2 linked regions of the Breoghania sp. L-A4 genome follow. The protein of the gene in region 1 interacts with the protein of each later gene in a pairwise test. Links are inferred from orthologs where the notes say so. Each region holds a gene or a part of one and is shown in the gene's direction. Other genes may lie near its edges.

Evidence for each region.
Region 2: the proteins of mtgA (region 1) and D1F64_RS16555 interact in binary tests that used the Escherichia coli proteins (3 or more experiments, as listed by UniProt). The link is inferred for Breoghania sp. L-A4 from one-to-one orthologs.

The regions. Positions count from the first base shown.
Region 1 is NZ_CP031841.1:154,961-158,181, forward strand. Bases 253-3,160 are described here. They hold mtgA (monofunctional biosynthetic peptidoglycan transglycosylase), read left to right. Parts: upstream 253-1,296; coding sequence 1,297-2,025; downstream 2,026-3,160. Other genes in these bases: D1F64_RS00735 (polyprenyl synthetase family protein), read right to left, coding at 253-1,012; rpmF (50S ribosomal protein L32), read left to right, coding at 2,205-2,390; D1F64_RS00750 (hypothetical protein), read left to right, coding at 2,575-3,000. Outside these bases: D1F64_RS00730 (bifunctional diguanylate cyclase/phosphodiesterase), read left to right, coding at 1-55; more of D1F64_RS00735, read right to left, coding at 110-252. UniProt on the Escherichia coli protein: Peptidoglycan polymerase that catalyzes glycan chain elongation from lipid-linked precursors. May play a role in peptidoglycan assembly during cell division in collaboration with other cell division proteins.
Region 2 is NZ_CP031841.1:3,622,251-3,625,410, reverse strand. Bases 1-2,847 are described here. They hold D1F64_RS16555 (penicillin-binding protein 2), read left to right. Parts: upstream 1-546; coding sequence 547-2,148; downstream 2,149-2,847. Other genes in these bases: D1F64_RS23530 (UDP-N-acetylmuramoyl-L-alanyl-D-glutamate--2,6-diaminopimelate ligase), read left to right, coding at 2,230-2,847; D1F64_RS16560 (hypothetical protein), read left to right, coding at 63-422; rsmH (16S rRNA (cytosine(1402)-N(4))-methyltransferase RsmH), read left to right, coding at 1-57. Outside these bases: more of D1F64_RS23530, read left to right, coding at 2,848-3,160. UniProt on the Escherichia coli protein: Essential cell division protein that catalyzes cross-linking of the peptidoglycan cell wall at the division septum. Required for localization of FtsN.

The DNA.
Region 1 (3,221 bases):
GGCGGCGTCAGCGAAGGCCGCAACGCCAGCCGCGTGCGCCGCCGACGGCGGCTAGAAAGCGCTCTCGGGCGTCATTTGTGAGCCGGTTGCCGCTGCCGGGCCCGATACGCTAGCTGGCGCGTTCGGCGACGAAACGCGCCGCCTGGCGCAGGATGTCCGCGCGTGAGCCGAAATCCGCGAGCAATCCGTCCGCCTCGTCGACAAGATCGCGCAATGTGGCGCGGGTCCAGTCGACGCCCTTGAGCGCCACGAGCGTCGCCTTGCCGCGGTCTGCGTCCTTTCCCGCCGCCTTGCCGAGCGTCGCGGCGTCGCCTTCCACATCCAGCAGGTCATCGGCGAGCTGGAACGCCAGCCCGATGATCTCGCCGAACCGGGTGATCCGGCCAAGTTCGGTCTCCTCCGCGCCGGCCATGCGGGCGCCGGCCCACGCCGCGAAGCGGATCAGCGCGCCGGTCTTCATCGATTGCAGCCGCCGGATCTCCGGCTCGTCGAGCGCCTTGCCTTCGTTTTGCAGATCGAACATCTGGCCGCCGGCCATGCCGCCGGGGCCCGCGGCGCGCGCCAGCTCAAGCGTCAGTTCGGCGCGCAGGGCGGGATCGGCGTCGGTCAGCGGATCGGCGAGGATATCGAAGGCGTAGGTGAGCAGCGCGTCGCCGGCGAGAATCGCGGTCGCCTCGTCAAAGGCGACATGCACGGTCGGCTGGCCGCGGCGCAGCGCGTCGTCGTCCATGGCGGGCAGGTCGTCGTGCGCCAGGCTGTAGCAATGCAGGCATTCGAGCGCCGCCGCGGCGCGCAGCACGCCGGGATCCTCGCGGCCGAACAGCCGCGCGCTCTCGACGAGCAGAAAGGGCCGCAGGCGCTTGCCCCCGCCGAGCGCCGCATGCCGCATCGCGCGCATCAGACGGTCCGGGCGGGCGATTTCACCGTGGCGCGGGCTGTCGTCGAGAAGCGCCTCCAGCGTGCTCTGGGTCGCTGCCGCCACCTGCGTCAGCCGTTGGGAGAAATCCTGCATCAATTGGGCAAACTGTCCTGTGACGCGCCATCATGGCGGGAGAGCGAAACCGCTTTCCCATGGCGCCGGAATGGGTGGTCCGCATGGGTACGCGATCGCCCATGCCGATCCGGCTTGCCCCATGCGTGCGGCAAGGTCAAGCACGGCGGAGGTGGTGGCGTCGTCTCCGCGCATGATGTCTATTGAGCGTTGCCGAGCGGTGGCGCGGCGCTGTAGGAGAGGTGCGCGGCATGCAACCTCATCATCCGCGTCCGCGTTTGGGACGCAGACAACCCGGGCAGGATATGGCGACGGCACGCGGAAAGACGGCAGGATCGGCGGCACGCCGGCGCAAGGTTTGGCGCCTGACGCGCATCGCCCTGCGCATCGGCGTGTTCCTGTGCCTGGCGCCGCTGGTGCTCACGGTGGCCTATGCGTTCCTGCCGGCGATGTCCGCACCGATGATGGCGCGGCTGGTCACCTTGCAGAAGGTCGAGCGCATCTGGACGCCGCTCGACGGAATCTCACCGACGCTGGTTCGCGCCGTCGTGGCGTCCGAGGACGCGCGCTTTTGCAGCCATCCCGGCGTCGACTGGGAGGCGTTGGAGGATCAGCTGTCGAAGCTGGAGGACGGCGAGCGGCCGCGCGGCGCGTCCACCATCACCATGCAGCTCGCCAAGAACCTTTTTCTCTGGCCGGGCCGCAGCTACCTGCGCAAGGGGCTGGAGATCCCGCTGGCGTTGTGGATCGACCTGGTGCTGTCGAAACGGCGGATCCTGGAGCTGTATCTCAATGTCGCGGAATGGGGTGATGGTGTCTTTGGCGCGGAAGCCGCCGCGCGGCGGCATTTCGGCAAGTCCGCCTCCGAGCTCTCGCGCAGCGAGGCCGCGCGGCTTGCCACCGCGCTTCCCAACCCGATCCTGCGCAACCCCGCGAACCCCTCGAAGCGCCATTCCGCGCACGCCCGGACCATTCGCGGCCGGGCCACTCCGGCGCAGGTGCCGGTCGATTGTCTGGCGCTTGAGAAGGGTTAGTTCATGGACTCGTGCAATAAGATCGAAATGCGAAAAAACATCGGTTGCCGGGCTGGCAAAAGCCAATCGTTGCCTGTATAACCCCGCCCATTCTGAAATTCAGGCGTAGCGTTCTCCGGGATCACCCGGGAGGCCCGCCCCGGTCCGGATCGCCGGACTTTGATCACGGAGACACGACCATGGCCGTTCCCAAGAGGAAGACCTCGCGCATGAAGCGCGGTTTTCGCCGTTCCGCCGATGCGCTGAATCAGCAGGCGTATGTTGAAGACAAGGATTCCGGCGAGCTTCGCCGTCCGCACCACATCGATCTGAAGAGCGGCATGTATCGCGGCCGCCAGATCCTTGAGCCGAAGAGCAGCGTCTGAGGCTGTTTGCGCGCGGGTTCGCCCGCGCGATTCAAGGTGTTGATTTCAAAGGCCGGCGCCAGCGCCGGCCTTTTTGTGTTGGCTGGTTGACGCGGCGGTGCCCGAGTGCGTACGAATCGGGGCGCATTCGCGGGAACTGGATCCGCAGCGTCTTATTCATTCGCACAATTTGAGCGAGGCTCCGATGCCGTTTCTCGTCAACATTCCGCTGACCGTGGCGCCGCTGCTGGTCTACAACATCATTGCCTATGGCCTTGTCGGCAACTTCCCCGGCGATCCATGGACCTTGCCGGTCATGACCGCGCAACTGGCCTCCGGCGCCCGCTGGACCATGCTGCTGGGCGACCTCATGATCCTGTCCGGACTGGTGTTTCTGTTCATCGAGATCGTCAAGGCGACCCGGGTGGGCTCCACCAGCGTGCTCGATCACATTCTCTCGGCGCTGGTCTTCGCCATCTATCTGGTCGAATTCCTGATCGTGCCGGCGGCCGCCAGTTCGGTGTTTTTCCTGCTGCTGGTGATTTCGCTGGTCGATCTCATCGCCGGCTTTACCGTGACGATCCACGGCGCGCGTCGCGATGTGGCCTTCGGCCCCAACGGCCATATGTGAGTCAAAGGGCCTCAAGTCCATCTCGGAATTAAGACACGACCGCGTCGGCCTACGATGGACTTGAGCGCGTCTTGAATGATTTTTGAGTCAGTTCGCGGCGCCTGACGCGCCGCCAGGGCCGACCGTTTCAATTCGGGCGGCCTGAAGCCGGTTGTGTCCCGAATCCGGCCCCTGACGGGCCCCCGTGCCAGCCACCCGGACCCCCGGCCGCAATGCCGCCG
Region 2 (3,160 bases), 3.5 Mb from region 1 along the record:
GATACCCGCGCCCTGGGCTTTCCCAGGGTACCCGCATTCAAGACGCTTGGGGGCTAAAAGTCATGGTTCGCTTGCTCAATGTGCTGTTCATGCTCGCCGTCATCGCCGGCGCGGCCCTGGTCTACAACATGAAGCGTGATGCCGAGCTGACCGCTGAGCATACCGCCTTGCTGCAACGTCAGATCGACGAGGAGCGCGAGACGATCTCGCTGCTCAAGGCCGAGTGGAGCCTGCTCAACCAGCCCTCGCGGCTGCAGAAGCTGGTCGAGCGCTACAACAGCTATCTGCAACTCGAGCCGCTGGAAGTCGAACAGATCGCCGCGCTCGAGGACCTTCCGGCGAAACCGATGAATCTCGATCCCTTTGGCAACGATGCGTCGCTCGGCGGATACGCCGGCGGCAGCAGCAACGTGATCCGCTAGGACCCCGACGATGGCCAGCTTCGTCAGCGAATTCTCCCCCCTGCTCGCGCAGCGCGGTCCGCGCGTGAAGGCTGCTGCGCCTGTCAGCGAGGATGTCGGCAGCCCGGCCCGCGTGGCGATCGCCATGGTGTTCTTCGCCGGCGTCTACGGGTTGATCGCCCTGCGGCTCGTCAGCCTCGGCATGGCGACCGAGGCCCCCGCGACCGCGTACATCGGCGCCCAGCAGGCGATCGCCGCCTCGCGTCCCGATCTGCTCGACCGCAATGGCGAGATCCTGGCCACCGACATCAAGACCGCGTCGCTCTACGCCGAGCCGCGCAAGATCCTCGACGTCGAGGAGGCCATCGACAAGCTCTCCGGCGTGCTCCCTGAACTGGGCTCCGAGAACCTGCGGCGGCGCCTCGAAAGCGGCTCGGCCTTTCAATGGCTGAAGCGTGAGCTTACCCCGGACCAGCGTCGCGCCATCCATCATCTGGGGCTTCCCGGCATCGGGTTTCTGACCGAAAGCCGGCGCTTCTATCCCGGTGGCCCGACCGCCAGCCATATCGTCGGCCACGTCAACGTCGACAACCAGGGCATCGCGGGCATCGAGAAATACCTGGACGGGCAGGGCCTCGCCGATCTGCAGAGCGCCGGCTTCGCGACCGACCGGCCTCTTGAACCCGTCACGCTCTCCGCCGATCTGCGCGTCCAGCACGTGGTGCGCGACGAACTGGTCAAGGCGATGGACCGTTTCCAGGCCATTGCCGCGGTGGGCATCGTGCTGGATGTGGACACCGGCGAAGTCGTCGCCATGTCGTCGCTGCCCGACTACGACCCCAATAACCCGGCGGGGGCGCTTGAGGACGACAATCTCAACCGCGCCACGGCCGGCGTCTACGAGATGGGGTCGGTGTTCAAGACCTTCTCCGTGGCGATGGCGCTGGACTCCGGCAAGGTGTCGATCGAGGACAGTTTCGACGCGAGCAAGCCGATCCGCGTTTCCCGCTTCACCATCAACGATTTCCACGGGAAACACCGTGTTCTTTCGGTGCCGGAGGTGTTCATTTTCTCTTCCAACATCGGCACCGCCAAGATGACGCTGGAAGCCGGCATCGACCATCAGCAGGAGTTCTTCGGGCGCATCGGGCTGCTGTCGCGGCTGCAGACGGAGCTGCCGGAGGTGGCGAGTCCCATGCTGCCGCCGAAATGGTCGGAACTGGCGGCCATGACGATCTCCTTCGGGCACGGGCTGTCGGTAACGCCCATGCAGACCGCCGTCGCGGCCGCCGCGCTGGTCAATGGCGGCACCCTTCTGCCGCCCACGTTCCTGGAGCGTGACGCGGCAACCGCCGCGCAACTCGGCAAGCGCGTGGTCTCCCAGCGTGTCAGCGATGCCATGCGCTACCTGTTCCGTTTGAACGCGGTGCAGGGATCGGGCCGCCAGTCGCGCGTTCCCGGCTATATGGTCGGCGGCAAGACCGGCACCGCGGACAAGGTTGTCAATGGCCGCTACGTCAACGGAAAGCGCCGCAATTCGTTCCTCGCGGCCTTCCCGATGGACAATCCGAAATATGTGGTCCTCGTGGTTCTCGACGAGCCCAAGGCCGCGCGTGAGGGCGGGGGCACCACGGCCGGCTCCAACGCCGCGCCCACGGTTGCCTCGATCATCCGCCGTGCCGCGCCTATGCTGGGCGTGGCGCCGCACTTCGACGACGACAGCGATACGGTTTTGATCTCCTATTGAGCCTGTCGGGTGAAGGTGAGATACCGGGACCCGATGGCCCATGCGGCAAAGCGTTAACCATAATCAATTGCGACTGAACACATGCTTCTGGAAGACCTCGCCGCCGAACTGACACTGCCGGAACGCGCCCGTGGCGTGCAGGTCTCGGCTGTCACCGCGGACAGCCGTGCGGTGGTCGAGGGAACCCTGTTCGCGGCCCTCAGGGGCAGTGTCGTGGATGGCGCGCGCTTCGTGCCCACCGCCGTGGCGCAAGGGGCGGTCGCGGTGCTGGCCGCGAATGACGCCGAGATCGGCGAAACCTCCGTGCCGGTGCTGCGCTGCGCCGATCCGCGCCGCGCGCTGGCCCTGATGGCGGCGCGTCTTGCGGGACGCCAGCCGGAAACCATCGTCGCGGTCACGGGCACCTCCGGCAAGACGTCGGTCGCCGTGTTCACGCGCCAGATCTTCGAGGCTGCCGGACTGCACGCAGCGAGCATCGGAACCGTCGGCATCCAGACGTCTTCGGGTGGCGACTACGCGAGCCTGACCACGCCGGATCCCGTCAGGTTGCACGCGAGCCTGGCCGCGCTCGCGGACGAGGGCGTCACCCATGCCGCCATGGAGGCCTCCAGCCACGGGCTCGACCAGCGCCGGCTCGACGGCGTGAAGCTGACGGCGGCGGCCTTCACGAACCTCGGGCGGGACCATCTCGACTATCACGCCACCGTCGAGGAGTATCTCGCGGCGAAACTGCGCCTGTTCGACACGCTGCTGCCCGACGGTGGCACGGTTGTGACCGATCCCGGCGAAGCCTACGCGGATCGGGTGATCGCCATCGCCGAGGACCGCGGCCTGCCGCTTTTGACCGTGGGCGAACAGGGCGGCGATCTGCGCCTCGTCGGGCTGGAGCGCGACGGCTTTCATCAGCGCCTGACCATTCGCGCCGGGGGGCGGGATCATACGGTCATGCTGCCGCTGCCCGGGCGCTTTCAGGTGTCGAATGCCCTGATCGCGGCGGGTCTGGCCGTGGCTG